4 regions of the Bacillus sp. XF8 genome follow, and region 1 is predicted to be linked to each of the others. Evidence: riboswitches for the same ligand, from Rfam matches in the RefSeq annotation. Region 1 holds a riboswitch; each other region holds the start of a gene.
What was found. A riboswitch is a leader RNA that binds a small molecule or an ion and turns the genes downstream of it on or off. The one in region 1 is predicted to bind thiamine pyrophosphate.
Positions count from the first base shown of each region.

Region 2: it holds a riboswitch for thiamine pyrophosphate, as region 1 does, so the genes downstream of both, J4P91_RS16400 (MTH1187 family thiamine-binding protein) here and tenA (thiaminase II) in region 1, are expected to answer to the same signal.
Region 3: it holds a riboswitch for thiamine pyrophosphate, as region 1 does, so the genes downstream of both, thiM (hydroxyethylthiazole kinase) here and tenA (thiaminase II) in region 1, are expected to answer to the same signal.
Region 4: it holds a riboswitch for thiamine pyrophosphate, as region 1 does, so the genes downstream of both, thiT (energy-coupled thiamine transporter ThiT) here and tenA (thiaminase II) in region 1, are expected to answer to the same signal.

Region 1 is NZ_JAGDQK010000020.1:141,384-149,185, reverse strand. It holds gene J4P91_RS13990 (homoserine dehydrogenase) at 1-715, shown strand, start outside; gene J4P91_RS13985 (MBL fold metallo-hydrolase) at 693-1,397, shown strand; TPP riboswitch at 1,446-1,553, shown strand; gene tenA (thiaminase II) at 1,954-2,643, shown strand; gene J4P91_RS13975 (alpha/beta hydrolase) at 3,068-4,615, shown strand; gene J4P91_RS13970 (macrolide 2'-phosphotransferase) at 5,148-6,068, shown strand; gene J4P91_RS13965 (hypothetical protein) at 6,531-6,866, shown strand; gene J4P91_RS13960 (DUF3959 family protein) at 7,328-7,802, shown strand, end outside.
Region 2 is NZ_JAGDQK010000025.1:16,185-23,986, reverse strand. It holds gene sdaAA (L-serine ammonia-lyase, iron-sulfur-dependent, subunit alpha) at 369-1,238, opposite strand; partial or broken gene sdaAB (L-serine ammonia-lyase, iron-sulfur-dependent subunit beta) at 1,311-1,721, opposite strand; gene J4P91_RS16405 (PTS sugar transporter subunit IIC) at 1,755-2,789, opposite strand; TPP riboswitch at 3,503-3,603, shown strand; gene J4P91_RS16400 (MTH1187 family thiamine-binding protein) at 3,705-4,025, shown strand; gene J4P91_RS16395 (ABC transporter permease) at 3,997-4,773, shown strand; gene J4P91_RS16390 (ABC transporter substrate-binding protein) at 4,770-5,768, shown strand; gene J4P91_RS16385 (ABC transporter ATP-binding protein) at 5,765-6,514, shown strand; gene J4P91_RS16380 (ABC-F family ATP-binding cassette domain-containing protein) at 6,930-7,802, shown strand, end outside.
Region 3 is NZ_JAGDQK010000025.1:26,803-34,604, reverse strand. It holds gene J4P91_RS16465 (DNA topoisomerase III) at 1-470, opposite strand, end outside; gene J4P91_RS16460 (ABC transporter permease) at 1,183-2,136, shown strand; gene J4P91_RS16455 (iron chelate uptake ABC transporter family permease subunit) at 2,126-3,097, shown strand; gene J4P91_RS16450 (iron ABC transporter ATP-binding protein) at 3,091-3,849, shown strand; gene J4P91_RS16445 (siderophore ABC transporter substrate-binding protein) at 3,923-4,864, shown strand; TPP riboswitch at 5,168-5,277, shown strand; gene thiM (hydroxyethylthiazole kinase) at 5,338-6,156, shown strand; gene thiE (thiamine phosphate synthase) at 6,163-6,825, shown strand; gene J4P91_RS16430 (hypothetical protein) at 7,151-7,768, shown strand.
Region 4 is NZ_JAGDQK010000040.1:53,350-61,151, forward strand. It holds gene J4P91_RS22705 (ABC transporter permease subunit) at 1-189, shown strand, start outside; gene J4P91_RS22710 (hypothetical protein) at 520-732, shown strand; gene J4P91_RS22715 (hypothetical protein) at 918-1,250, shown strand; partial or broken gene J4P91_RS29065 (class D sortase) at 1,365-1,528, shown strand; gene J4P91_RS22720 (hypothetical protein) at 1,524-1,751, shown strand; gene thiT (energy-coupled thiamine transporter ThiT) at 1,782-2,426, opposite strand; TPP riboswitch at 2,520-2,621, opposite strand; gene J4P91_RS22730 (FeoA family protein) at 2,808-3,035, shown strand; gene feoB (ferrous iron transport protein B) at 3,032-5,020, shown strand; gene J4P91_RS22740 (FeoB-associated Cys-rich membrane protein) at 5,037-5,204, shown strand; gene J4P91_RS22745 (lipoprotein BA_5634 family protein) at 5,242-5,820, opposite strand; gene J4P91_RS22750 (hypothetical protein) at 6,162-6,500, shown strand; gene J4P91_RS22755 (PspA/IM30 family protein) at 6,782-7,447, shown strand; gene J4P91_RS22760 (DUF350 domain-containing protein) at 7,716-7,802, shown strand, end outside.

The sequences.
Region 1 (7,802 bases):
AAGAACATACATTCAAACAGCGATTAAAAACCATATGGATGTAGTGTCTATTTCAAAAGGAGCACTTGTTACGAATTGGCAAGAAATAAAAGAAAAAGCAAAACTAGCAAACGTACGTATTCGCTACAGCGGTGCAACTGCAGCTGCACTCCCAACTTTAGATATTGGACAATTTAGTTTAGCTGGATGTCAAATTGAAAGCATAGAAGGTATTTTAAATGGAACAACAAATTATATTCTTACAGACATGTATGAAAAAGATGTAACATTCCAGGAAGCATTACATCAAGCACAGCAAAAAGGAATAGCTGAAACAGACCCATCATTAGATGTAAGTGGAATGGATAGTGCTTGTAAACTATTATTATTGGCAAATAGTTTGCTGCAAGCAGAAAATTCATTGAATTGTATATCTATAAAAGGTATAGAAAGTGTTACGAAACAAGATATACTGAAAGCGAAAGAACAAGGTAAATCTCTAAAACTAATAGCAAAAGCATATAAAGATTATTCAGGAAATCTTAAACTTGAAGTCTGCCCGTGTGAAATAGGGAAAGAACATCCGTTGGCTCATGTAAATGGAACGGAAAAAGGAATCACTTTTCATACTGATACGATGGGAAAAGTTACTTCAACCGGAGGAGCTTCGAGCCCAAGAGGAGCAGCGGCAGCGGCTTTAAAAGATTTGATTAATTTATATCGAACAAATATATGATGAAAAAGAAGCTATATTAGTCGATACTGGTATGCCAGGACAATTGAAACAAATTCGTGATGTGATGAATGATGTTGGTGTGCCTTTCGAACAATTACAAACAATCATTTTAACACATCAGGATATAGATCATATTGGGAGTCTTCCTGAAATACAACAAAAAGCAGATCAACCTATTGAAGTGTACGCACATGAATTAGATAAGCCGTATATTGAAGGACAAGTGCATTTAATGAAAACAAATCCAAGTAACATGAATAAAGACCAATGGGATGCACTTCCGGAAGTTATGCAATTTCTATATAAAAATCCACCTATAGCAAAAGTAAATCAAACATTAAAAGATGGACAAAGTTTACCCTTTTTCGGAGGCATTAAAGTAATTCATACACCAGGGCATACTCCGGGACATATTAGTTTATATAGTGAAAAATATAAAGCATTAATTGCAGGTGACGCAATGGTATGCGTTGATGGAAACTTAAAAGGGCCCGTCCCGCAAACGACACCATATATGGAAATAGCTAAAGAATCGCTTAGAAGATTTTTAGAGTTTGATATTGAGACTGTAATTTGTTACCACGGTGGTGTTTGTAATTTAAATGTTAAAGAGCGGCTTGAACAATTAGTGGGAATAGATGAAAAATATTTTATAAAGTTTGAACGTTCAAATAATATTTGACAGTTCTATGAATTGTGTTATGATAAGTATCAAATTAAATAGTTAATATCGATCCACTAGGAGTGCCTTTAGATAGGCTGAGATCAAAGTATACCTTTGAGACCCTTAGGACCTGATCTGGCTGATACCAGCGTAGGGAAGTGGAAGTGATGGGACATTATATTTATAAAATATCGATGATTTCCAAAGCACTTTCTTTACGTATGTGGAGAAAGTGCTTTTTATTTTATCCCGCTATTTGTGGGCAGTAAGACCCCCACCTCAAAGTTCAGCGAAAGCAAAGAAGTTAGGTGGGGGATTAACTGCCCGTAAAAGCCCGATTCGTGAGGGCTAATAATCAGTAGTGGGATGAAGAAAACCCCCACTGATTAAAGTTTCACTTTATGCATCCATTTATATGCACTGCATGCTGCTGAAAGTCAAGTTTTGGTAAAAGGGCAAGTCGTCTAGGTACTGATAAACAATTGGTGGAGAAATCTGTTTTAGCTTTCTATTTTATAAAAAATACAGATTGTAACTATTATTTGTAATTTATATATTTATTGGGGGTCTTATAATGTCATTTTCACAGTTATTACGCAAAGAAGTTAATTCAATTTGGGAAACAAGCTTTAACCATCCGTTTGTCACAAAACTAGGAGATGGAACGCTAGATTTAGCTAGTTTCCGCTATTATGTACTGCAAGATTCATATTATTTAAGTCATTTCGCAAGAATCCAAACGTTAGGGGCGGCGAAAGCTACTGAATTAGAAACGACAGCTCGCATGGCGCATCATGCACAAAATACATACCAAGCTGAATTATCGTTACATGAGAATTTTGCAAAAAAATTAGGAATTACTGAAGATGAAAAAGAATCATTCGTTCCTGCACCGACGGCTTATGCGTATACATCACATATGTATCGTGCTGCCTATGAAGGACATTTAGGGGATATTATTGCAGCGATTTTACCTTGCTATTGGCTTTATTATGAAATTGGTGAACGTTTGAAAGAATGTCAACCCGAAGAACCAATTTACCAAGAATGGATTTCCGCATACGGCTCTGACTGGTTCCGTACTTTAGTAGAAGAGCAAATTGCACGATTAGATGCAATTGCTGAAACAGTAACAGAAGCTGATCGTAAGCGTATGAAACAACATTTTGTAATTAGCAGCCAGTATGAATATTCATTTTGGGAGATGGCTTACACATTAGAAAAGTGGCCAGTGGAAGAAAAGGGAGAAGGTGTAAGTTTGTAAGGAAAAGATATTACTCACATTGCAAAAGTAACTGCGGATTACAAAAAATGGCTAACTTAGTTTAGTCATTTTTTAGTGTACAAAAATAATCTCTACGTTTTAGAAAAATTAAATTCAGTAATTTGTTGCGGACATATTATAAAAAAATTACACAATAAAAAGAGGGAGAGTATGATTTTTATTGAAGATTCTTAAGAGGGAGGAAATAGCTGTAAAGAAAATTATTGCTCTCTATTTATCTTACAATAATTGGAATATAGATTGATATACTTCAAATTTAGCAAATCATTCACTTTTTCTTGAAAGCTTTCCTAGGGATAAGAATTTAATTAAAGGAAATAATCAACAAACGTATTTTTAGAAAATGTAACTACCTAGATTGTACGATAGTTATAAAAATTTAATATTGGAGGAATCGAAAAATATGAGAACGAGAAAACGAATAGGGAATAAGTTATTACTTGTAAGTACAATTTTTGCGATAAGCATTCCGACTGTTACATATGCGGAAGAAACAACTACACATACGAAATTCTCCATCGCACCCGGTTTGAATGAGATGAAAAATACAGATGAATTGAAAACAAGTTTTTATCCTGATTTATTTATTAATTCGTATAATAATCCATTGTTCAGCCAGCAATTAACCTCAATGTTAAAAGAAACAAACACAAATATTAAGGAAGTAGAGAATACCAGCGATGAAAACCCTTTTATATCTACTACTCTTAAATTTATCCGTGATATGAATACTGAAAATTATAAATCTGCATTTGATTTAACTTCTCGATCTTTGCAAAAGGTAATATCTGAAAAATGGTTGGAAAGCTATTGGAAGGGACTCCCGCTACAATTACAAGCAGGTCATTTTATCGGAATCGGGGAAGTGAAACAAAAAGAAACAAATTCCGTTCATACAAATGTAGAAATCGGATTAATTTTTGAACAATTCACTGTGCCTTTACTAATTAAATTGGATCCATCTGGAAAAATAGATGATTTTCAACTTAGCATGTCGTTTAATTCTGTTGCAGAACGCCCATCATATAGTAAGCCTGAATCATTTGTTGAAAAAGAAGTAGTAGTTGGAAGTGGCGCGTTTCCATTACCAGGAACATTGTCTGTTCCGAAGGGGGATGGACCTTTTCCAGTGGTTATTCTTGTTCAAGGATCTGGAGCCAGTGATAGGGACGAAACTGCATTTGCATTAAAACCGTTTCGCGATCTAGCTGAAGGTCTTGCTTCAAAAGGAATTGCTGTCCTTCGTTATAATAAACGAACGTACGAACATAGCTTAAAAACACAATTAAGCCCTTTTTACACAGTTGATAAAGAGACAACAGATGATGCCCTCCTTGCAACTCGTTTTCTGCAAAATCAACCAGGGATAGACAAAAATCAAATTTATATTCTCGGCCATAGCCAAGGGGGCATGATGGTCCCGCAAATGATTGAAAAAGATCAAAACCAAAACATTGCTGGGGCAATTGTGATGGGAGGACCAGCTCGTACGATCCAAGATGTTGTTTTAGATCAATTGGATTACTTGTTTTCTATTGGAGGAATGAAACCTGAAGAATATCAGTTTTACAAATCGCAATTTGAATTATTAAATGATCCTAATTTCTCTAGCCAGAATCCTCCAAAAGATTTTCATTTAGGCTCACCAGTATTTTGGGATTCTATCCGTAAAACTAAGGCAGCAGAAATGTCCAGGGAACAAAAGACACCGCTTCTTATTATTCAAGGAGAAAGAGACTATCAAGTTCAATCAAAAATCGAAATTCCTCTCTGGAAAGAACAATTAAAAGAGCGAGATAACGTAGATTATCGACTTTATCCAAAGTTAAATCACTTCTTTACAGAAGGAGATGGGGAATTAAGTAAACCGGATGAATATTATAGTCCTGCCAATATCCCTGAGTATGTTATAAATGATATTGCTACTTGGGTGCAAGGAAAATCGAAATAAAAATAGGAACAGTATTATTTAATAACGATTCTCTACATTTAAGATAAAATCATTTTTTTATTGAGAGACACATATAATCATAGTATGATGTAAGCAACTATAAAGAACGGAGGAATTTACCTGATGGCATTTTTTAGATTCCGATTTCATACTTTGAGCCGCTAATTGAATAGTGCTACAAAGGCTCTGCCTGTGCGCAGAGTAATCGGGATTGGTCTGCCTAATTTAAGGTAAACCCTATTTGGGTGATACGTAAAAAGAGAGCGGAGCAAAACTGCTCTCTTTTTTGTGTCTTTACAACTATAATAAATAATGCCATATGATTTATAATCACTTCTATTTTTCGGATGAGGTGTGAATCATAAATTATTCCATTTTATTCAAAGACCCTTCATAAGACTGAGAAGATCACGATTTAAAAAGGGGGATTTTTTCAGTTTATTTGTGATAAATTATTCCGTTTACTCAAAGCACAGGTAATCAGCCTGTGTTTTTTGTGCTTATATGAAGAAATTTAAAGGAGTGTTTATCTATGACAAATGCAAATGAACAGAAAAGTATAGAAGAAATTTTAAAAATCGCTGAAAAGAATGGCTTACAATTGAATAAAGAAAGCGCTGAATTAAATGAATCAGGAATGGACTTTCAAGTGGTGTTCGCTACTGATGAACAGGGGAGTTCATGGGTGCTTCGCAAACCAAGAAGACCAGATGTCATTGAAAGAGGAGCGTTAGAAGGGAAAATACTAGGGCTTGTTCAAAAGTATTTACCTGTTGCAGTACCAAATTGGAAAATCAATACAACAGAATTAATGGCTTATCCATTAGTAAAGGGTAATCCCGCTGCTGTGATTGATTTAGAAATACAAAATTATGTGTGGCACATTCAAAATAATCCACCATCTATAACGTTTGTTCGATCTTTAGCAGAATCGCTCGTCGCTTTGCATTCGATTGATCATAATGAGGCGACTAAACACGGAATTGAAGTTCTTCAACCTGCTGAAGCAAAGCAATTGTTAATAGACAGGATGCATCAAATAAAGTCGCAACTTGGTGTGTCAGGTGAACTATGGGAGCGCTGGCAAAAATGGCTTGCAAATGCAACGTATTGGCCAGAGCATTCTGCATTTGTTCATGGTGATTTACATCCACCGCATATTTTAGTTGATAAAAATGCCAAAGTAACAGGCCTGTTAGACTGGACAGAAGCGAAAGTAACGGATCCAGCTACTGACTTTACTCTTTATCTCACAATCTTTGGAGAGGATAATTTGAAAGGATTGTTAAACGAATATGAAAAAGCAGGAGGGAAAGTTTGGCCGAGAATGCTTGAACACATTATTGAACTTGGTGCTGCTTATCCGGTGATGATTGGATTATTTGCTCTTCAGACGAAGGAGGAGGCGCATATGGAGATGGCGCGTGGAGCTTTGGGAGTGAATGAGAAATAGTAAATATGCTATCGTGTGAAGTATATGCGTTATGAGTGAAAGTATAATCGTATTAAAATGGTATCTTCAAGTCTCGGATCTCTTGTTCATCACACCCTTGCAGATATAAAAATAATGACAAGCATCCCTGCTAGGTAGGGGCAGGGATGCAAGGGTAAAGAAGGCTATTTATTATTTATCGAATTAAGTCGAATTCGATAAATTAATAATATCACTAATTATTAGGAAAGTAGCATGACAGATGTGTCTGAATTATAAATAAAGTATGAAGAAATTTTAAAAAACGCGTTATTTGGTGGAAGGAGAATGAAGAATGGATAAAACAAATGAAAAAGAGTGGTGAGACGGATGTTAATTATTAATTAATCTTATAAAATCAATTAATAATTAAGAAGAATACTTTATTTTATAATATAATGTATTATAGAGTGTTTTTAATATATAGAAAAGGAATAGAAATTAATGTCTAGACAAAAGATTTTGCTACACATAATACCGTTTCTCATTGCAACATATATAGTAATTGTTGGTGGTGGGATATACCTTAAAGAGTGGTGGAAGGCAATAAACAGTTTTGGCGATATATTTTTTATGATAGGTCTGGCTGTAATTGTTGTAAAAGGGAAGCTAAATAAATGGACAGTGACTTTCTTTATAGTTCCTGTGATTATAAATGGGATAGAGGTTATAAGGTATTTTTGGCTACATAATTATGTTGAGTCCCTATGGAATATAATAACAATCATGTTGTGTTTTTATTTGATGAATGGACACTATGTAAAAAAAGAACAGAAATAAAAAGATTAAGATAATAAAAAATTAAATATTTAGTCCTGCTAGAAGAACCGGCGGATATCAAGTCATAAAGAGCATAAGCAATAATGTACTTTATGATTTGATGTTCGCTTTTTATTTTTCATTAATAATATAGACCAGAAGAGTTTAAATATGACTCAATTAACTATGTTTAAATACAATAGGGTAATTTAAAAATCTTGCTGATTTATAAATAGCGGGATTTGTCATTTCTTTATATAAATGTAGTTATCTATTGTCATTTATAGCTATGTTTTTTTGTTTACTTTTTGGCATGAATAGGATTAAGATATCTTTTAGGAATGTTTTTATTTCATTGAGCGTTAACCTATGCAAAATACATTTATGCTATAATTTTTCAGAAGTGAGTAATATGTTAGAAAAAAATAAAATTCGCTGTGCTATATAGAAGGTAGAAAGATAGCTGAAAGGGATGGAGAATTGTGAAGAAACTTGATGTACTATTAATGGTGCTCAGCTGCCTGTTTCCAATTGCAGGTATTATGAAACAAATCCCTCTAGAATTGTCATTGTATATAGGTGGATTATTATTTTTAACTAGTTTAGGAAGTTATTATGCAAAACGAATGCATTCGCGAATATTTAGTTGGATAGCTTATACTATATTTATCATATTCTTGCTGGCGATTTGGGATCAATACGTAACAATGAGCTCCTTAGTAGCAAATGCAAAAATTGCTGCATGTATTGCGATAATTCCGTTATTATTCCGATTTCGTACCTATGCAATTACCTTAGGGTTACTTGCATTATGGGGAGCGTTATTATGGGATATAAAACAAATCCAATCATTAGTAGTTCTTCAGCGTATTATGAACTTACTGACAGCAGAACGATTGTATCTGCTTCTGCTAGTAGTAGGCTTTTTATTTGGTGGATTTCTTGCAAACGCACTAC
Region 2 (7,802 bases), on a different contig from region 1:
AAATAATCGTAAAAATGTAATTTTTTAATATAGTGTTTTATGATTGAAGCAGTTATGTAATCTGCTTATCATGGAAGATAAATTTGCGAAAAATAAGAAAATCGAATAATGGGAGTTAAAAGGAGGGAAGAATTTCAACTAGTATTACTGCCCGTAAAAGCCCGATTCGTGAGGGTTAATAATCAGTGGGGAATGAAGAAAAAAACTGATTAAAGTTTTGCTTTATGTGTAAATAATCCCCACTCTATTGTTGATATATAAGTTAGAATGGGGATTAAGAAAAATATGAGTTAGAAAAAACATAGAACTATTTTGTTATGAGAGAGTTTTACAGACCAATGTTTTTTCTTTTTTATAGTGTTTAAAGATTATTTATTAAAGATTTTTGCTTCTAATTTACGACCAGTTGGAGTTGCAGCTAAACCTCCCTCTGCTGTTTCACGTAAAGCTGAGGGCATCATACGGCCGATGCTATACATTGCATTAATTACTTCGTCACAAGGGATAGCAGATATAATACCAGCTAATGCCATATCAGCTGCAATTAATGCGTTCGATGCACCACCAGCATTTCGTTTTACGCAAGGTACTTCTACAAGGCCTGCGACAGGATCGCATACAAGGCCTAATAAATTTTTTAATGCAATACTAAACGCCGTTGCACATTGTTTTGGTGTACCTCCTGCCATAGCAACTGCACCAGCTGCCGCCATTCCGCTAGCCGTACCGACTTCAGCTTGACAACCACCAGCAGCTCCAGAGATGGAAGCGTTGTTGGCAGTGACAATTCCAAATGCAGCAGCTGTAAATAAAAATTCTAGCATTTGTTCTTCTGTTGCTTGTAATTTTTCTTTTACTGCAAATAATACACCAGGAACTGTACCAGCTGATCCTGCGGTTGGGTTTGCACAAATAATGCCCATTGCTGCATTTACTTCATTTGTTGCAACAGCTTTTGCAACTGCATTGAGGATGATATCTCCCGAGAGTCCTTTTTTACTTTCAATATACTGTTTCATTAATACGGCATCACCCCCAGTTAAACCAGTGATGGATTTAACCCCTGCTAGTCCTTGAGAAATAGCATTTTCCATAATCGTAAGCTTTTTTTTCATACGGTCGATTACTTCTTCGCGAGAAGATTCTGTAGCTAAAATTTCTTGACGAACCATGATTTCAGCTATAGACACGTTTTCTCGTTTTGTTAATTCTAGAAGATCTGCGACTGTTTTGAACATCATAATTATCAATCCTTTACTGGAAGTTTTGTATGTAGGAGATATTGCTAATGAATACTAACTTACACGTTTACCGTCAATCTCTGTAATTTCCATCATACCGCCACCGATTGAAATACCGACTAATTCCATCTTTCGCGAGCCTTTTATTAACTTAAGACGAGCTGTGTTTGGATGTTCACTTTCTTCTTCACATTCATGAAAATTAACATTCATCCCGATTGCTTTTGCTAGTTTTAATGCTTTTGGAATACGCGAGTCATCTGTTGGAAATCCCATTAATCCCCCGACAATCGCTACATCTGTTCCATGGCCTTTATATGTTTTTGCAAATGAACCATAAAATGAAATATTTACTTCTTCTGGTTGTTCACCAAATAGTGTTCTAGCTTCAACACCTATCCGAGCAGCACCAGCAGTGTGGGAACTAGAAGGACCTACCATAATTGGACCAATAATATCGAACATTGATTTGTATTTCATGTTTTATTCCTCCAAGCTTAGTTTTTTTATAGATTAAGCAGCGATTTCTTGTGAAACTTCTCTAATTTCGTCACTTCTACGAATTTTAAAGTTTTTAAAGATTAATGAGCCGATAAAACCGGATAATAAGCCAGTGGCCATAATGGTTGCTGCGCACATTAGTACTTTTACTGGATCGTTGAATCCAAACATTACCATTAATCCAGCAATTGGAGTTGCTGTGCCCACAGCATTATTGATCAGTCCAAACGATGCAATAATTACGCCGGCAATCATGCCACCCATTGCGTTTGTTAAATAGATAGGAATTGGATTTGCAGCGATAATATCGATTTGTGTTAATGGTTCAATTGCAACTGCAGTTGTAGTAGATTTGTTACCAAATTTCATACGCTTGAATAGCATATAGTTAACAAAAGAAGAGCTTGTTACTGATAAAGCACCGATTGCCATTGGCATACCAGTTAAGCCAATTAAACTTGTTAAAGCCATGGAACTTAATGGGCTCATGCCAACGATTGGAATAATTCCGCCTAGAACAATTCCTAATAAAATTGGATTTCCAGTACCAGCAGATACTAAAACGTCACCAATATTTTGTAAAATTCCGACTACTATTGGTGCAATTGCTTTTGCTAATAAACGCGCTACAACTGGAGCAACTAATACAGCGACAATTAAATCGATACCTTCTGGAACACGTTTTTCAATTTTTTTAATAAGGAAAGAGACTAAGTAACCAGCTATAAATGCAGGTAATAATTTAAAATCAGCTAAAGCTACACCAACCATCATTGAATAGACCGGATTTACCCCCATTTTTAAACAAACAAGTGTACCGGCAGCGATCCCGCCAAGGCCACCTGCCATTTGACCGAGCTCTTTTAAAAATGGAATTCCGATTAAATCACCTGTTACATAACTATGAAAGGCTTCTACTAAGAACGTCGCACAAGCAGCGCCAGATAGACCACCCATAGCTTTCATTCCATTAGGAGCTTTAAAGCAAAATAATGACATACACGAAAGTACAGCGAGTAACAGTAAAGTACCTTTTAACATTTCCATACTAATTCAGTTCCCTTCATTCATTTACTTTTTAAATATAATTATCGGGAGAGTGTAAACGTTTTCTCTGGAGGCGATAAAACATAATTATTTGATCGGTTATCTCTCGACGCCATCATTATAACCTGTATATTTATGAGATTAATATTTTTGTGTTTTCAGAAAAGACATATAAACAGAACTTTGAATGACTAATAAATCGAATTGGTTAAAAGGAAAATGTGTCCATTATTTGAAGGTGTATCAATAGTTAATGGGGAAAATATACTACAGATTTCTTTTGATTAACAAGTTGATTATATTGAAAAATTGTTAGTAGGGTACATATTTTTTTAGTAGTTTTTGTTTATTATTCTATAAAGAAAAACTGTTATAGTAGTAAAAAAAATTGAATGCAAATAGATAATCGGAGAAAACGTAAGATTAATAATGAATTATAATTATAACAAATGAATTTATATTCATTTGTTAGAAAAAAAGAACTTTTTTTGTGTGTTTCTTAACAAGAAGCTTTATTAAAAAAGTATTGGAAGGGGCGATTTAGTTATCTTGCTTCATTTATCCTGCATTAACGGGCAGTAAGACCCCAACTGATTAAAGTTTCACTTTATGTTCTAACAAAGTTATTTTAAAATGTAATCTAATAGAACAGAAGCAATGTCTTCTGTGTTATAAGTTTGTTTGAAAAAATAAATCATGCTACAATGAAAACGAATTAAGGACCGGGGAGCCAATTGGCTGAGAGGATGTAAAAAGCATCGACCCTCAACCTGATCTGGATAATGCCAGCGTAGGGAGTTACTTAAAGTGATGTAGCATATGTTATTCTATAATAACTTGCATACAAGGCTTTCCTACGTGATGGTAGGAAAGCCTTTTCTTTTTACAAACATATTTTGCAAGGGGGATTTTAATATGTCACAACAAGTTACAATTTCATTTTCAGTAGTACCGCAAGCAAAAACGAATGATGTATATGCTGTTGTTGATAAAGCAATTGAAGTCGTACAACAATCGGGTGTTCGCTATGAAGTAGGTGCGATGGAAACAACGCTAGAAGGAGAATTAGACGTGCTTCTTGATGTCATTAAGCGTGCACAACAAGCTTGTGTCGATGCTGGAGCAGAAGAGGTTATTACTTCTATTAAAATCCATTATCGTCCAAGTACTGGTGTAACGATTGATGAGAAAGTTTGGAAGTACCGTGATGAATATGAAAAACCAGAAACGATCTAACATAACAATTACAACGATTTGGCTAATCCTTCTCATTGCTATATGGGAAGGAGTGGTTACATTATTTCAAATTGAGTCGTGGATTTTACCAAAGCCTTCTGCGATTGTCCAAGAGCTAGTTGGAATGAAAGATTTATTGTTACCAAATACAATGCAAACACTGCAAGAAGTTGTAATTGGTTTGTTTTTTGCGATTTTACTTGGAACAAGTATTGCAATTATTATGGATGTTATTCCGCTATTTCGCATTTTAATTAATCCGTTACTCGTTATTTCGCAAACAATTCCGATTGTGGTGCTAGCACCTCTATTTATTATTTGGTTTGGATATGGAATGTTGCCAAAGGTAATGGTCGTTATTCTTGTCTGCTTCTTTCCAATTGCTCTTAGTATTTTAGAAGGTTTTCAAACCGTAGATAAAAACATGCTCAAGTTATTAAAAACAATGCGTGCGACAAAATGGCAAACCTATCAAAAGGTGAAATTTCCAGCTGTACTTCCATACTTTTTCTCAGGGTTAAAAATTGCCGTTACATATAGCGTGATGGGAGCGATTATTGGGGAATGGCTTGGTGCGAGTGAAGGATTAGGTGTCATGCTTACGCGCGCAACAAAATCCTTTTTAACAGCTCGTGTATTTGGTATCGCAGCAATTATCGTAATGGTGACATTGCTCTTGTATTTTATCGCAGAATTTATGGCAAGACTAACAGCACCATGGATATACAGAAAGGACGATAAAAAATGAAAAAAGGACTAAAAGTGATGCTAGCGGCTTTACTCGCAGCCAGTGTTGTTGGTTGTAATGCAGCAAAGAAAGAAGAGAGTACAGATACAGGAAAGAAAGTAAAAATTGTTTTGGACTGGTTCCCAAATACAAATCATACTGGTTTATATGTAGCGAAGACGAAAGATTACTATAAAAAACAAGGTTTAGATGTAGAAATTATTCAGCCAGGTGATAACGTATCGGCAGAGCAAATGATTGCTTCAGGAAAAGCTGATTTCGGTGTGAGTTATCAAGAAAATGTAACATCGGCTCGTGTTGAAGGAATACCGGTTGTTTCGATTGGAGCAATTATTCAGCATAACACGTCAGCGTTTGCATCACTGAAAAAAGATAATATTACTTCCCCGAAAGATTTTGAAGGAAAGCGTTATGGGGGCTGGGGGGCACCAGCAGAAGAAGCGACGTTAAAAACAATTATGGATAAACATCAAGCTGATTTTAGTAAAGTAGAAAAGATTGTTCTTGGACAAACAGATTTCCTTAAATCGATTGGTCGCGATGCGGATTTTGAATGGATTTACTATGGTTGGGATGGCATTGAAGCGAAACGACAAGGAAAAGAATTAAATACAATTATGGTAAAAGATTTAGATCCAGCGTTAGATTTCTATAGTCCTGTCATTATTACAAGTGAAAAGCATACAAAGCAAGATAAAGATTTTGTGAAAAAGTTTATGAGTGCAACAGCAGAAGGATATAATTTTGCAATTAAAGAGCCAAAAGAAGCTGCTGATATTTTAATTGAAAATGTACCGGACATTAATAAAGAGTTAGTACAAGAGAGCCAAAAATGGTTAAGTACGAAGTATCAAGATGATGCGAAAGCGTGGGGAGTACAGAAGGAAGAAGTTTGGACGAATTACATGAATTTCTTACATGATAACAAAGTTATTAAAAAGAAAATTGAAGTAAAAGATGCCTTTACAAACGAATTCCTTCCAAGTGAAAAATGAACGGATTACAAATAAAAGATGTTGTGAAAGCATTTGATGGGAAAAATGTACTAGAAAAAATTAGTGCTTCTATACAAGAAGGTGAGTTTGTCTCGTTCGTAGGCCCAAGTGGTTGCGGAAAAAGTACGTTATTAAATTTAATTGCGAGTGTTGAAGAGGCGACTAGTGGTGAGGTGGTCTATAATGATACCCTTGTTCAAAAACAAGATATTGTAAGTTATATGCCGCAGCAAGATTTGTTACTTCCATGGCGCTCAGCACTGCAAAATATTGTTCTTCCACTAGAAATTGAAGGGAAGCCAAAGAAAGAGCGACTTACAGAAGGAATGGAAGCCTTAGAGCAGTTTGGTCTAGCTGAATATGCAAATCATTATCCAGATGCATTATCTGGTGGTATGCGTCAGCGTATTAGTTTTCTTCGTACCTATTTATGTGAAAAGCCGATTATGCTACTTGATGAACCGTTCGGTAAGTTAGATGCATTTACAAAAATGGAAGTACATCGTTGGCTTTTAAATTCGTGGCATCAAGAGAAGCAAACAATTGTGATGGTAACGCATGATCTAGACGAAGCAATATTATTGTCTGATCGTGTATTTATCATGTCTCAAAGACCAGCAACAATTGTAGGTGAGGTGAATGTTAACTTACCCCGTCCTCGAACGATGGAAATGTTAACATCTCTTGAGCTGAAAGAAGATAAAGCGGAGATTTTAGGAATATTGGCTCCTTATATGCAGAAGTAATAAAAGTCTCTTAACAATTTTTGATATAATAATTGTTAAGAGGCTTTTTGTTTGAAAAAATTTTTTAATGAAAAAGAGGAACAAAAAGATTCATAACGAATAAAATATAAGAGCATGGTACATGCTTATTATAAGACAATAATGATTCATAAAGGAGTGAAAGGATAAGATGACTTTATCGACTGTTCTTCAAATGGTTTTAGCTTGATATGGGAGAAGTCTGCCCATTTTTAAAGTTTAAGCCAAATTGAAGACAGCAGGTAAAGAGCCTTAATCCTTTTTTACGATAATAAATTGTAATGGGTAAGGTGTGTTCACCTTACTCATTTTTCATGTATACACAATTCAATAAGATCTTTATTTTGCTGTTCTCTCTATTTGGCTTGTTAGTTATAAAGAAAAGGAGAGAACAAAAATGAGTGTATTAACAGTAGAAAATCTTACGCATACGTATGGAGATAAAACCATTTTATATAATGCTTGTTTTCGATTATTACAAGGTGAGCACGCCGGGCTTGTTGGAAGTAATGGTGCAGGGAAATCAACGTTACTTCGTCTTTTAACTGGAGAAGTTTTGCCTGATGGAGGGAAGATTGAATGGTTTCCACATGCGAAGGTGGGATTTTTAGAGCAGCATATTGATTTACAAGAAGGGATAACGATTGAAGAATATTTACAAAGTGCATTTTCTCATCTGTATACGATTGAACGTGAAATGATAGTCATTGCTGAAAAGATGGCAAAGGAAGCAGAGTTAGAGAAGCTATTAGTACAATATGGAGAATTACAAAATATACTAGAGGGTTCAGATTTTTATCAAGTTCATACAAAAATAGAGGAAGTAGCAGCCGGTTTAGGCTTGTTAGACTTAGGTATGAAAAAAGATGTTTCAAAATTAAGTGGTGGTCAGCGTACAAAGTTATTACTTGGAAAGCTTCTCTTAGAGAAGCCACATATCTTATTGCTGGATGAGCCAACAAATTATTTAGATACGGTTCATATAGATTGGCTAAGAGCGTATTTACAAGCGTATGAGCATGCTTATATTGTCGTTTCCCATGATGAATCGTTTTTAAACCATATTACGAATGTTATTTATCATTTAGAAGGGCAAACAATAAAGCGCTATACGGGGAATTATGAAAGATTTTTAGAAAGTTACCAATTGCAGAAGCAACAATTACAAGCAGCTTATGCAAGACAGCAAAAGGAAATTGCAAATTTAGAGAGTTTTATTCAAAAAAATAAAATCCGAAAAGCGAAGCAGGCAAAAAGCCGTGAAAAAGTA
Region 3 (7,802 bases), on a different contig from region 1:
TATAAATTGTCATATGCTTTACCTGGCTTTAAGTTTGCGAAGCCATCTTTGATTGCTTTATCAGTAACAGATGAGATCCATAGACGTTTGATAGGTTTATTAATTCTAACTTTATCAATAATCCAACGAGCGACTAATTCGCCCTCTCTTCCTGCGTCTGTAGCTACAATTATTTCATTTACATCTTTTCTAATCAGTTGGCTTTTAACGGCATTAAACTGTTTGCCAGTTTGCTTAATCACTGTCAATTTCAAACGATCAGGTAGCATTGGCAGATCTTCTAGATTCCACTTTTTGTATTTCACATCATAGCTTTCTGGATCTGCTAATGTAACAAGATGCCCTAAAGCCCAAGTAACGATATATTTATTACCCTCAAAATAACCATTTCCTTTTTTATCACACTGTAGTACACGTGCAATATCACGTGCAACAGAAGGTTTTTCAGCAATTACAACACTTTTTGCCATATTTAAAACATCCTTTCAAGTTTCCGTAAGTTAAATATAGCATACATCCTGTGCGGATTCAGTTATGCCGAAGATTCTAACCTTTTGTTATTAATTAAATACTCTACATCTTTAAATAGTTAAGATGTGAAAGTTTTAGTATTTCGTATATAACAAAATAATTGTTTTTTTTGAAAGGAAAAACAATTATTTTGCAAAGTGGAAAAGTATCAAAGCGCGATGTTGTGAAGTATATGAAACAACAAAATTAAGATGATGAACCACGTAATCCTGCGTTAGCGGAAGTGTTGGCGAAATTCAAGTTTGGTTCAAAAACATAAGAAGAAAGCCCAGTTTTCCTTATCTCAAAGGGGAATTAGGTTTTTTTGTTAATCTTGTAGACAGGATAGGTTTCCTTATATGAATAAAAAAGCGATATAAATAAATGGTATTCGTTGACATCGTAAATGAATTTCATTATCATTAAATAAGGTTGACTGATTATTGCTAAAATGTCAGATATAAAATCAATTATTACATATAGTAAAGTATGAGTTTAATTGATAATCAAAATCATTTGTATCCCGCATGAACGGGTAGTAGGAAATACTTACTAGTGAAAGTTATGTTTTATATCATTCTATGTATAGATGAGGGGGATAAAATGATAGGATTATAGTCTGTTTGAAATCAAATGATGGCGACAGAACATAATCTGCACCATGAAGAAATTATGAAAAAAAGATATTTGTTTATCATGCTTATTGTTTTATCAATTGCGTCTATTTTTATCGGTGTAAAAGATATTAAGCCGACAGACATTTTACATTTAGATCAAGGACAGCTCCAAATTTTACTTGTTAGCAGATTACCGCGCTTAATTAGTATTATTGTAGCCGGTATTAGTTTAAGTATAAGTGGCTTAATTATGCAGCAATTGAGCAGAAATAAGTTTGTATCTCCAACAACTGCGGGGACGATGGATAGCGCAAAGTTAGGCGTTTTAGTTTCATTGTTGCTATTTACGTCAGCAAGCCCACTTGAAAAAATGTTGGTAGCATTTATTTTTGCGTTAGCTGGCACATTTTTATTTATGCAAATTTTGAAGAGAATTAAGTTTAAGGATACAATTTTCATTCCACTTGTTGGGATTATGTTTGGAAATATTATTAGTTCCATTACAACATTCTTTGCTTATAAATATGACTTAATTCAAAATATCAATTCATGGCTACAAGGTGATTTTTCAATGATTATGAAGGGAAGATATGAAATTTTATATTTAAGTATCCCGCTTGTGATCATTGCCTTTTTATACGCAAATCGTTTTACCGTTGCTGGAATGGGAGAAGATTTTGCAGCGAATTTAGGGATGAATTACAACCGTGTGCTAAATATCGGTCTCATTATCGTCGCTTTAATCTCTGCATTGGTTGTCTTAACTGTCGGAATGATTCCGTTTTTAGGGCTTATTATTCCAAACATTGTTTCGATTTACCGCGGGGATAATTTGAAAAATAGTTTACCTCATACTGCTTTACTCGGAGCAGTTTTCGTACTTGCTTGCGATATACTTGGCCGCATCGTGATTTATCCGTACGAGATTTCTATCGGTCTTACAGTAGGGGTAATCGGAAGCGGAATCTTCCTTTATTTATTGATGAGGAGAAACGCATATGCAGCATAGAAAACAAACAAATCATAAAAAAATGTTGGCAGTGCTTGCCATTTTATCAATTGTAGCCATTGGGATATTTTTATTTATTAACTTAAATATGAATACGTTAGATTATGCATTGCCAAGAAGAGGGAAGAAATTATTGGCAATGGTTATAACGGGCGGAGCAATTGCGTTTTCGTCTATGATTTTTCAAACAATTAGTAACAACCGTATTTTAACACCTAGTGTCATCGGTTTAGATTCACTTTATATGTTTATTCAAACATTTGTTGTGTTTGTGTTTGGATCGCAGCATATCGCGATGATGAATACAAATATTAACTTTCTTATATCCATAAGTTTAATGGTTGTCTTTTCGCTATTTCTTTATAAATTTCTCTTTAAGAGGGAAGGCAACAATATTTACTTCTTATTGTTAATTGGATTAATATTTGGTACATTCTTTCAAAGTTTATCTTCCTTTATGCAAGTGCTCATTGATCCAAATGAGTTTCAAATTGTACAAGGAAAAATGTTTGCTAGTGTAAATAACGTAAAAACAGAGTTACTTGTAACGTCTATTATTGGAATTGTATTAGTTATTGCATATGTGTATAAGGAACTGAAGTTATTAGATGTACTATCACTAGGAAGAGAAGAGGCTATTAATTTAGGTGTAGACTACGATAAAGTTGTGAAAAAGCTGTTAATTGTAATTGCGATTCTAGTTTCTATTTCTACAGCACTAGTTGGACCAATTACATTTTTAGGATTACTTGTAGTTAACGTTGCGCGTGAATGTTTACGTACATATCAGCACAAATATTTAATAGCAGGTTCTATATTTATTAGTATTATTGCCCTAGTAGGGGGACAATTGATTGTTGAAAGATTATTTGAATTTAATACAACTTTAAGCGTTATTGTGAATTTTGTTGGTGGAGTATACTTCATCTATCTTCTATTAAAGGAGAGCAAGACATGGTAGAAGTAAGAAATGTATCAAAACAATATGGAAATAAAAATGTTGTTGAGGATGTCTCTATTAAAATAGCAAAAGGGAAAATAACATCCTTTATCGGGCCGAATGGAGCTGGAAAAAGTACAGTTCTTTCTATGATGAGCAGGCTGTTAAAAAAAGATGCTGGTGAAATCTATATAGAGGATAAAGAAATTGGCGAATGGAAGAGTAATGAGCTTGCCAAAAAAATCTCTATTTTAAAGCAAACAAATCATATCAATTTAAGACTTACAATTCGGGAATTAGTTAGCTTTGGAAGATTTCCATATTCACAAGGTAATCTATCAAAGGAAGATTGGAATCATATTGAAGAAGCAATCCGTTATATGGAGCTTGAAGATATTCAATATAAGTATTTAGATCAGCTCAGTGGTGGGCAACGGCAAAGAGCATATATCGCCATGGTCATTGCTCAAAATACAGAATACATTTTGCTAGATGAGCCGCTTAACAATTTAGATATGAAACATTCTGTCCAAATTATGAAAGTACTGAGACGCTTAGTTGAAGAGCTTGGCAAAACAATTGTTATTGTCATTCATGATATTAACTTTGCTTCTTGTTACTCCGATCGCATCGTTGCTTTGAAAGATGGAAAAGTAATGAAAGAAGGAGCAACAAATGAAATTATTGATCCGGTTGTTTTGAAAGATATTTATGATATGAATATTCATATTGAGGAAATTGCCGGAAATAATATATGTATTTATTTTTCATAGTGGGGGTTATTTTGGTAGTACTAGCTTACTATCTATTTAAAATAATTTTTAAAAATTTATAGAGGTGATTAAAGTGAAAAAATTAGCAATGCTATTATTAACTTTCATGCTTGCAATTGTAGCTGTAGCTTGTAGCAACAACGCTTCTTCTGATAAAAAAACAGAAGCAAGTGAAAGTAAAGAAATTACGATTAAGCATAAATTAGGAGAAACAAAAGTTAAAACAAACCCGAAAAAAGTTGTCGTATTTGACTTTGGTTCATTAGATACATTAGATAAATTAGGTGTTGAAGTAACTGGTGTACCACAAAAGAGTGTACCAAAATACCTTTCTAAATATGAAGATAAAAAATACACAAACGTTGGTGGTTTAAAAGAGCCAGACTTTGAAAAAATTAATGAAATTAATCCAGATTTAATTATCATTTCTGGAAGACAATCTGATTCATACAAAGAATTTGAAAAAATTGCTCCAACAATTTATGTAGAACAAGATACAAAAGATTATATGAAATCATTTAAAGAAAACACAGAAATGTTAGCGAAAATCTTCGGTAAAGAAGATCAAGCGAAAAAAGAAATTGCAACAGTTGAAAAAGATATAAAAGCATTAAATGAAAAAGCTACGAAAAGTGATAAAAAAGGTTTAATTATCTTAGCAAATGACGGTCAAGTAAGTGCATATGGTCCAAATTCTCGCTTTGGTATTATTCATGACGTATTTGGTGTAGCTCCTGTGGATACAGAACTTAAAGCGGATACGCATGGTAATAAGATTTCATTTGAATACATTCTTGAGAAAAACCCAGATTACTTATTTGTAATCGATAGAGGTGCTGTTGTTGGCGGTAAATCTTCTGCAAAACAAGTTGTGGAAAATGAAATTGTTAGCAAAACGAATGCTGCGAAAAACAACAATGTAATCTATTTAGATGCAAACTACTGGTACCTATCTGGTGGCGGACTTGAGTCTGTATCAGCAATGGTGAAAGAAGTATCTGAAGCCTTAAAATAATAAGATGAGAAACAGTGATAGGATTCATTTCCTATCACTGTTTTTGTATATAAATATGGATTGAAAGACCGACATAAAACCATTCCTTTTAGGTGGTAGAGAGAATCCGCCGGTGGATAGAAGCGGTCAGTTCCTTTTTTAGCCCCATGCCATGTGAAAACAGAAGGAGAAAATGAGAGGAAGTCTCTTTTTATTTTTCATAGCCGCAATTTATATGTTGGAAAATCAACTTGGATTTATATATGATAGAGTAAAGAACTTGTTATTTTACTAGAATAAGAGTAGACTCTGAAGTAGATGAATAAGAAAACACATGGGAGTTTGCGGATGCAAACTGAGAGTACGGCTAATCTGTCGTTGACCATTTGAACCTGTTGGATAATGCCAGCGTAGGGAGAGTGTAAAAGCACATGTTCAGGCACTTTGCATACGCGAAGTGTCTTTTTGTGTATCTCCCACTATTAAGTTAGGAGATGAAAAGAATGAATATACAAGAAATCAAAAAAGTAGTGGAGAAAGTAAGAGAATCTAATCCACTTGTGCATAATATTACAAATGTTGTTGTGACAAATTTTACAGCGAATGGCTTACTTGCATTAGGGGCCTCACCTGTTATGGCATATGCAAAAGAAGAAGTAGCGGAAATGGCTAGTATTGCTGGAGCACTTGTTTTAAACATGGGTACACTTCGTCCTGAAGAGGTAGAAGCAATGTTACTTGCTGGTAAATCAGCGAATACGAATCATGTACCAGTATTGTTTGATCCAGTTGGTGCAGGCGCAACTTCTTATCGAACAGAAGTTGCAAGGTACATTCCAAGTGAAGTGGATTTAGCAATGATTCGCGGAAATGCAGCGGAAATTGCTAATGTAATTAATGAGAAATGGGAAATTAAAGGTGTCGATGCTGGAATCGGAAACGGTGATGTTGTAGGAATTGCGAAACAAGCGGCAGATGAACTAGATACAGTTACGGTGATTACCGGAAAAGAAGACGTTGTGACAGATGGTGAGCGAACTGTTATCGTTCGTAATGGTCATCAGATTTTAACGAAAGTCACAGGAACAGGCTGTCTATTAACTTCTGTAATGGGAGCATTTGCAGCAGTTGAAAAAGATTATGTAAAAGCAGCAGTTGCTGCATTAACATTTTATGGCGTGGCAGCAGAAATAGCTGCTGTTAAAACAGTAGAATTAGGACCAGGAAGTTTCCAAATTGAATTTTTGAATCAGCTAGCAAACACTACTGCGAATGATATCGAGCAATATGGAAATCTCCAAGAGGTGCAGTAAGAGGGGATGAGAGACATGGCGCGTATTGATAAACAACAAATGTCCAAATTATTGCAAGTATATTTTATTATGGGAAGTAATAACTGCCAAAAGGACCCATTACAAGTAATGAAAGAAGCACTAGATGGCGGAGTGACACTTTTTCAATTTCGTGAAAAGGGAGAAGGAGCTTTAACTGGAGAGAACAGGTTGCATTTTGCTAAGCAGCTACAAGCGCTTTGTAAAGAATATAATGTTCCATTTATCGTAAATGATGATGTGGAATTAGCAATTGAATTAGATGCAGATGGTGTTCATGTCGGGCAAGATGACGAAGGAATTACATCAGTTCGTGAAAAAATGGGAGATAAAATTGTCGGAGTATCTGCTCATACGGTAGAGGAAGCACATTTTGCAATTGCAAATGGGGCGGATTATCTAGGAGTAGGACCTATCTTTCCAACGAGCACGAAAAAGGATACAAAAGCAGTACAAGGAACGAAAGGTCTGCGTCATTTTAGAAAGGCGGGGATTACAGTCCCGATTGTTGGAATTGGAGGAATTACAGTTGAAAATGCTGCTTCTGTTATAGGAGCGGGGGCAGATGGAGTTTCCATTATTTCAGCGATAAGTTTAGCAGATTCACCTTATGAAAGTACAAAAAAACTTATAGAACAAGTAAATAAATAAAAAAGGGGAGGCAGCTTAAATAGAAATAAGCCGCCTCCCCTTTTTTATTTAGTAATAGTTTGTATTTCAATGACGAGTTTTAATGGGTATGGAAAGGTAAAAATAGGGATTTGAGTTTTTTTTGTAGGAAAAGGATGATTGGTGATAGATACTACTCTTAAAATGGGATTGGAAAATCCATACGCTCAATTTTGGAAAAAGAGTGATCTCGTTATTTGGGGACAGCAAAAAGTATGATTGATGAGGGGCAATAATCAATGGAGGGTGAAGAAATTCCCAGGGATAAAAGTTATACTTTATATAACGTATATAGGGAAGTGAAAATTTGAATACAAAAAAAGATATAAGGCTATATAAAGGCATTTATTATAGTGTTTTTTTTCCGTTAGTTTTTGGGTGTGTATGTTTAGTTACATGGCCAGATAGTATATTATATGTTATTTCCGGTTTGCTTTTAAACCTTTTTTTGGCTGTATTTTCTTACTTATTTAAGTGGGAACAGTATTTAGGGTGGCGCATTTATTTTGGTATTATTCAATTTGATTTATCTTGCATATTTACTTTAGTCGCAACTTGGTATAGATGGGGAAGTAAGGGGTTTATTGGTGTTGGAATGGTAGGGTATTTTTTGATATGTAAAATAATAGGTTATAAATTTCGTGAAACTATTTTAAAAGAAGCAATTAATCCAAAAACAACAATTGGAAAAATGATTTATGGAGTAGGTTTTTTAGGTGGGGGAACTGCAGGATTTGCAGGTTATTTTTTTAATACAGAGCTGAACGGAAGGTATGGAGAGCATGTAGGCGGTGGGATTGTATTAGGAATACTATCGGTGGGACTTTTATTAATATCAATGTTTTTTCAAGCTACACATTATAAAATTGATCATCCAAATTTTGATGCTTTTGGAAAGAAAAATCAAAGATTCAAGGACGGATGATTATCTCAATATGTAACAGAATAGATTAAAGTTT
Region 4 (7,802 bases), on a different contig from region 1:
GTTTCCGGGCAAGCTCATGATCAATTTAGTAGATATTTTCCATACTTAAATGACTGGGCAAATGTAATTAGTTATTACTATGGAGAATTAATGCTAGAGCCAAGAATTATTATGATTCCAGTTGTTTTTTATATGATTCTTTTATTTTGTATGTCGAAAGTAGTGAACGGGTATAAACATAATATATAAATACAAATTAAAAAAATGAAATAAAATCTTTCTTTTTAGGTGGGAGAGAGCATCCGGCCATGCATAGAAGCGGTCAGATCCTCTCCCTGCCCCATGCCAAGTGAGAATAAAAGGAGAGAACGAGTATAGAGTATTATTTTTCGTCTAGCATATTTAGATAGTAGAGGTTTTGTTATATAAAAGGGAGTGAATAAAGAAGAGTCTGATTTGTTTCAGAGGCCGTTTTTGTTTTCAAAAAGGAAAGTCTTTTTACAAAAATACCCACCAAAAGATCTGATGATATGATATAATAGTCATATCGAGAAAACGCTTCCATGAAGGGTGATAATCATGAAAAAGAAACAGTACACAAGTATTACATTTATAAAAGCGCTGCTATTAACAATCGTTCTTGGTATGTTGTCTTATATAATTGATATTCCAGTTATTCGAGTTTCACTTATTGGAATGACGTTAGTCCTTGGTGCTATCTCTCATGGAATGTTGTTGCAGTTGTATGAAACGGGATTAGACGATATGAAAGAATATATAGATAAGAAATGACTTAAAACCTTCATTTATAAAATGAAGGTTTTTTCGTTCCTTACAAAAATGTAAGGTGAATTGTAAGACAAATCGATAGTTGAATGCTAGTGTTTTGGATAAACTTATATATGTAAGGTAAAAGGCAAGCACATTTTAGGTAAAGTAAGCTTTAGGCACTATATGTGAAAAAGGAGTAGAAGGGAATGGAGAGACGTTGGGCAACCATTGCTTTATTATCGGCTACTAACACAGTTACGTTAGCTGGAGATATGAGTTTTTCGTATTTGTTTGATCGAGAACAAGATCATTCTTCTTCTAAGTTTACAATGAAATGGTGTAAATGGAGCGAAAGTTGTAAGTTTAAAGAAGAGACCCCTAATGAAGAGCGAAGAGTCATTTTTACAAACCCTATAAAGTCATGGGTTGTTCAACGTCGTAAGTGTAACGTCACTAATCACTTAAAGAAAACTGAGTCGAGACAAATAGTTATTGCTTCGGACTCTCCTACTCTGAAATCACAAGAAAGTAACATGTAGATACTGAGACACTAAAAAAAGCATTGTAGAGGGAATCTACAATGTTTTTTTTATCCCGTAAATAGAGAGGTGTGTATAGGGAATTTTGCTTTCTTGAAGATAATTGGCATTCTTATGGGGGCTTATTATTCCTTTGAATGGTATAAGGGGAAAGTTCCGCGCAAGATTTAACAATAGAAGAGATAGAGCATTTTGAGAAGATAGAATCAAAAGGGAGTTTGACTGAAACAACTGCGAATTCTCAAGAACCTTCTTCTCAAATGCCATATAAAGATGGAAGAGTTTGAATATCCATCCATTGGGATTTTGATTAGTGAATCTTCAACAGCTGGCCACGATGCGGTTATGTTAGATTATAGTAGGTGTGGAAAGAATGGAGAACCGAGAGTTATTCATGTCAATGTAGAGAATTATCAAGATCCTATCATTACTGTCTTGACGGAAAATTTTCAGTTCTTTCTAGATGGATTACGTTCTTATAGACATTTTGATAAAGATTAAATCCTAATTTATACAAAATAAGAGCGCCATTTAGGCGCTCTTATTTTTTGAATTCATATTATATGCACCAACGCTTTTGAATAAGCGTGGTGAAGTTGTAAATAAAAGAAGTAGTAACACTGTACATAATGCGAAAGAAGCAAGCATTGTACTACCGTTCACGATTAATGAATATAGGACTGCAGATTGACCTTTCGGCGCATATTGTCCCCAGAAAATAATACCCGCGATAAAGTGGCAGAAATAACGTGCAAAGCTACCAACAAATGTAGCAAGGATAATATAAACAAAAACTTTTTTTCCTTGATTGCCTTTGGATGAAAGCTTATCTTTGCGACTGCCAAGACTAGATGTTGCAAGTGCCTTTTGAATGGGACGATAGAATAAACCTGCAAAGCCGACAAAAGCAAATGCAATGAAGTACTCGATAAACGCTTGCACAGGCGTTAAAATATATGCATCGCCGACTACAATTTGTAGTAGTCCCCAAATTAGCCCTCCTAAGAAAGCCGTTTTAAATCCCCAGCGGTAAGCGATAATAAAAATAGGAATCATAGCAAATGAGATAGAACCGCCTGTTGGAAGTTTAATCGATAGTGGTAAAATGTCGATGATTAAGGCAAAGGCTGCAAGGATTGCAGATTCAATCATCGCTTGTAAATTGGTGTTACGCATGTTGTCATTCCCCCTAAATCCAAGTTGCACAAAAAAGAATGATTACCAAAGGGAGATATGAAATACGTAAGTAGAAAATAATGAGGTATATGTATTTCGACGTTCGCACAATTCCTACGTTAGCATTAACTAACAGGTTCTAAGGGTCGGAACGAAGTGTTCCCTCTCAGCAACGAGGCTCCCCCTGTGATAACGAGATTCTTTATTTGTTAAGTTCATTGTAAGCGAAATGGATGAGAATGACAAATGGATGTGTGTATTTACATACAATTGTCTCAAAAAGTTAATAAATAGGTAGGAAAGAGCTATAGTACCAGATAAAAAGAATATGATATAATTTTTTCTGAAAATAATTATCATTCTCTTTTGAGGAGGGAGATTATGAGTTTAGTTGAGATAAGTATAGGTCAAAAAGTACGAGTGAAAAATTTACAGGCACTGGATCAATTATTGAAAAGACGTCTATCTGCATTTGGCCTATCAGAAGGATGCGAGCTTCGTATAAAACAAAAAGCAATGTTCAATGGCCCATGTACATTAGAGTGCCGTGGACAGTTAATTAGTATTCGTCATTGTGACGCGAAAATGATAAAGGTGGAATTAGCGTGAATAAGGTTGCATTGCTAGGGAATCCAAATACAGGGAAAACATCATTGTTTAATGCGCTAACTGGTTCCTATGAATATGTAGGGAACTGGAGCGGAGTAACGGTAGAGAAGAAAGTTGGTAAGTTAAAAGATAAGCAAGGAACGCTAATTGATTTGCCAGGTGTATATGATTTAAATCCTGTTTCTCGTGATGAAGGTGTCGTTACAAAGTTTCTATTAACAGAAGAATTTCAGCATATGTTAAATATTGTGGATTCTTCTCAATTTGAGCGCAATATGCATTTAACGTTGCAGTTATTAGAATTTGGTAAACCAGTTTCTATCGGTTTAAATATGATTGATGTTGCGAAGCAGCGTGGAATCGTTATCAACGTAGAAAGATTATCAGAAATATTAGGAGTAACAGTCGTTCCTGTTGTTGCGAGAAGTGGGAAAGGCTGTGAAGAGTTACTTGCTGCTCTTCATGAGAGTGAGAAGAAGAGGGAAAAACCTTTCATTCTTTCTTATGGAAAACAAGTAGATGCAGGAATTACAGATCTTATGGATCTTCTAACTAGGGAGAATTATGAACATCCAAGATGGCTTGTACTTCAATTTTTAAGTAACAATGAAGTAGTAGAGCAAGAAGTAAAGAAATTGCCTGTTTATGAAAAGCTTATAGCGATTCGATCAGCATTAGAGGCAGAACTTGATGTAACGCTGGAACAACATATTTATAGGACACGTGCAGCGTATATTGAAAAGTTAAAAACAAATGTCATTCATCATGAAAAGGAAGGAAAGATTCCTTTTTCAGAAAAAATCGATCAGTTAATTACACATAAAATATTGGGACTTCCAATCTTTTTAGCAGTTATGTTTTTTATTTTTCAGGTTACGTTTACGTGGATTGGGACGCCTTTATCAGATATGCTTGATGAATTTCTTGGTGGACAGTTTACGGATTGGGTTACAGCGGGACTCGTAAATATTGGGGCTTCTGAGTTTATTCAGGCTCTTATTACGGAAGGGATTATTGCTGGTGTCGGAGCTGTATTAGTATTCGTTCCGCAAATTTTTGCGTTGTTCTTCTTTATTTCATTATTAGAAGACTCAGGATATATGGCACGAATTGCGGTTGTTATGGACCGTATTATGGAGTTCTTTGGCTTAAACGGGAAGGCGTTTATTCCAATGATTATCGGTTTCGGTTGTAACGTTCCAGGCATTATGGCAGCGAGAACGATTGAGCAAGAGAAGGAGAGATTACTGACAGTATTAGTAACGCCATTTATGTCTTGTTCAGCACGTTTACCTGTATATGCATTATTTGCGGGAGTCTTTTTCCCACATAGTCAGGCAACTGTTGTGTTCTCTTTATACATTGCCGGTATTGTACTTGCACTATTAGTTACAAAGGTAATGTCTCTTACAGTGTTAAAAGAAGAAAAGTCTATTTTTGTGATTGAGCTTCCGCCTTATCGTGTACCACAAGCAAAAACATTGTGGCTGAGTACGTGGGAAAAAGGAAAAGGTTTCGTACGTAAAGCTGGTACATTTATCTTTGGTGGTTCGGTGGTGATTTGGTTATTAAATTATGCGGGTCCATCTGGATTTGGCGTTGATATGGGAGAAAGTTTCTTAGCGATGATTGGTGGCTTTATTGCGCCAGTTTTAGCACCGCTCGGTTTTGGAACATGGCAAGCAGCAGCGTCATTATTAACAGGATTTTTAGCGAAAGAAGTTGTTGTTTCAACAATGGCCATTATTTATGCGGTGAAAGAAGATGTATTAGGAAATGTAATGGGAGCGCACTATACTGCATTATCAGCATATGCGTTCATGTTCTTTATTTTATTATACGTCCCATGTTTAGCGACAGTAGCTGTGATTCGCCGTGAAACAGGGTCTGTAAAATGGACAATTTTCTCTGTGGTGTATCCACTTATTATTGCTTATGTATTAACGCTCGTTATATACCAAGTCGGATCCATGCTTGGATTCTAGAAGGAGATGTATCATAATGATGGTCAATATTGTAATTGGAGCTATCATTTTTGGTTATGCAGGATATACATTATTCAATTTTGTGAAGAGAAGTAAAAAAGGAAAATGTGCAGCATGTTCGCTAAATAAGTCATGTCAGTCAAATAGTTGTAGTCTTGATAGAGAGCATGTCGTTAATAAGTAGTGAAAAAAGCTTTGCGAATTTCGCAAAGCTTTTTTTATTACTTTTTAATTTTCACAAGTTGTACTGTTTCTGTTTCTTTAGTAGTATCTTGGATTTTATCTTTAGGATCCTTATCAAATTTCAGTACACCTACAGATTTCTCTTCGCCATTTACTTTTTCATATGCAGCATCATCTACGATTGCAAACATATCTGCATAAGAACGACCATCACCGATAATTGTGTTACCTTCGTATTTTAATTTTGCTCCATCAATTGTAGCATTCTCTACTTTTTCTTTCGCAAATAATACACCTTGATCCGCTGTCACAGCTGGTAATTTATCAATTGCTTTTGTGTTATCTTTTTCTACTTTTTTAAGTAGCTCTTTTTTCACTAGTTCTTCACCAGTCTTCTTATCCATTACAAGTACTTTTTTACTTTCTAATGTGGCAAGTTTCATCTTATATGTGTCTTTTTCTTTTATATCAGATTTGTTTTTATCGATTACTTGGTTAACTTGTTGTTCACTTCCATAAGTAACCATACCGTTTGCTTTCTCTCCTAATAAAGAACAACCTGATAATGCTCCTAATGAAATTGCTGCTGCTAACCCGATTCCTACTAATTTTTTCATTTTTCTTGTCTCCTTTTTATATGCTTTATAGTAAATACAAATGTATTGTTTTTTAAATTTAGAGAAGCAAAAGTATGTCTTGTTTAACCTCGCTTCTAATTTCATTTTATAAGAATAACGTTTTGGTAACTATCGAGTTAGCTTACAGTAACATTACAATCATGTAAGTTAATGAAAAGAGTTAAAAGTGTGATAAAAAGAGGTGGATTTGAAATTACAAACAAAAAGGGGAAGGTTTTTCAGTCTATTTAAAGATGATGATGTAATTTATCTAGAGGATATTCCGAACATAGCATACATATATGTATGCTATAAGTGATTATTCGAGGAGGGATTTTTGGATGAGAAAAGCGATTCTAACAGTAACTATCGCTATTATGATCATTGGAATGATCCATATTGTGGTGACGCCGATAACTTACCAGTCCTATACGATTGATGCTCTTTGGTTTGCAAGTGCTGGTTTCACACTTATCTTTCTTGCTTTTTTAAATTATGTTCTTATTAGCATTAGGGAAAAGCAGAGAAAAATTTTTGTTGTTTGCCATATAGCGAACACTCTATGTACTATTTTTGTTGCGTTGCTCCTTACAGTTGCATTTGCTCCTCATATAATTTTCTTGTTTGTTTTATTAGTTGCTGAAACATTGCTTATTATTAGATTTCAGTTCTCTACATAATTACTATTTTGTTTAATCATGTAGATAGAAAATAAGTGGAATTTTATTTTGAACAAATATACAAAAGTTTACTTTCATTTTTTTGAGATAATTTTAATAGAAGGAAATGTTGAGAAGGAAATGTCATATTATAACTTGTGTATTTGGTAAACAGCATGTAAGTACATCTTCGTTTTGATATAATAAATATGTAGGATTTGGTAATGAACATTATTCTTGTAAAGAAAAGTTTTTACGGGAAGTAAATTTGAAATATGAGGTAATGTATAGGAGGAATTTGAATGTCTGTTTTTAAACGATTAAGAGACTTAACAATGTCAAATGTGTATGCACTAATTGAAAAAGCTGAAGATCCAGTTAAGATGACAGATCAATATTTACGCGATATGCAAGCGGATGTACAAGAAGCTGAGAAAAGCGTAGCGGCTCAAATTGCACTTGAGAAAAAGTTTAAATTATTGTTTGAAGAGCAAGAAGCACTTGTAAAGAAACGTGAAGAACAAGCGCATATGGCTGTTCAAGCAAACAATATCGATCTTGCGCGCCGTGCTTTAGAAGAAAAGCAAAATGCAGAGCAAAAGATGAATGAATATAAAGCAAGCTACGAGCAAAATAAAGCAGCTGCTGATAACTTACGTGCGAAGTTAGAAGAAATGCGTAAGCAATTAACAGAACTAAAAAATAAACGTGAAACACTTGTAGCACGTGTAAATGCTGCGAAAGCACAAAAGAGTATTAATCAAGCAATGTCTGGATTCGATGCCAATACTGCAAAGGCAGGCTTAAGCCGTATGGAAGAAAAAGCTCTTCAATTAGAAGCTGAAGCAGAGGCGAGTGGTGAAATCTACAAGAAAGAAAAATCGCTAGATGAAGAGTTTGCAGCTCTAAATAAAAATAGTGCTGTAGATGATGAATTGGCTCGTATTATGAAGCAGTACGAGAAATAATATATAAATTAAAAACTGACATACACCCCCTTTCTTTTTTGGGAGGGGGGAGAGAGCATCCGCTCATGCATAGGAGCGGTCAGTGCCTTTTTTGACCCCATGCCACGTGAAAACAAAAGGAGGAAACGAGTGTAGAACTGTTTTTGTTTTCATAGCCGCGGTTTATAGGCCAGCAAATCAAAATAGATATATAGAAGATAAAGGAACCCGACATGTCATGAAACTCAATCATGTCGGTTTTCTATTATTCTCTAGAGGAGGTTTTACCATGACATGGATGAATGTGTTAGCCATGCTTGTATGGACAGGAGCAAGTGCTGTTCTTTTATTTGCACTTATGTGGATTGATTCTATT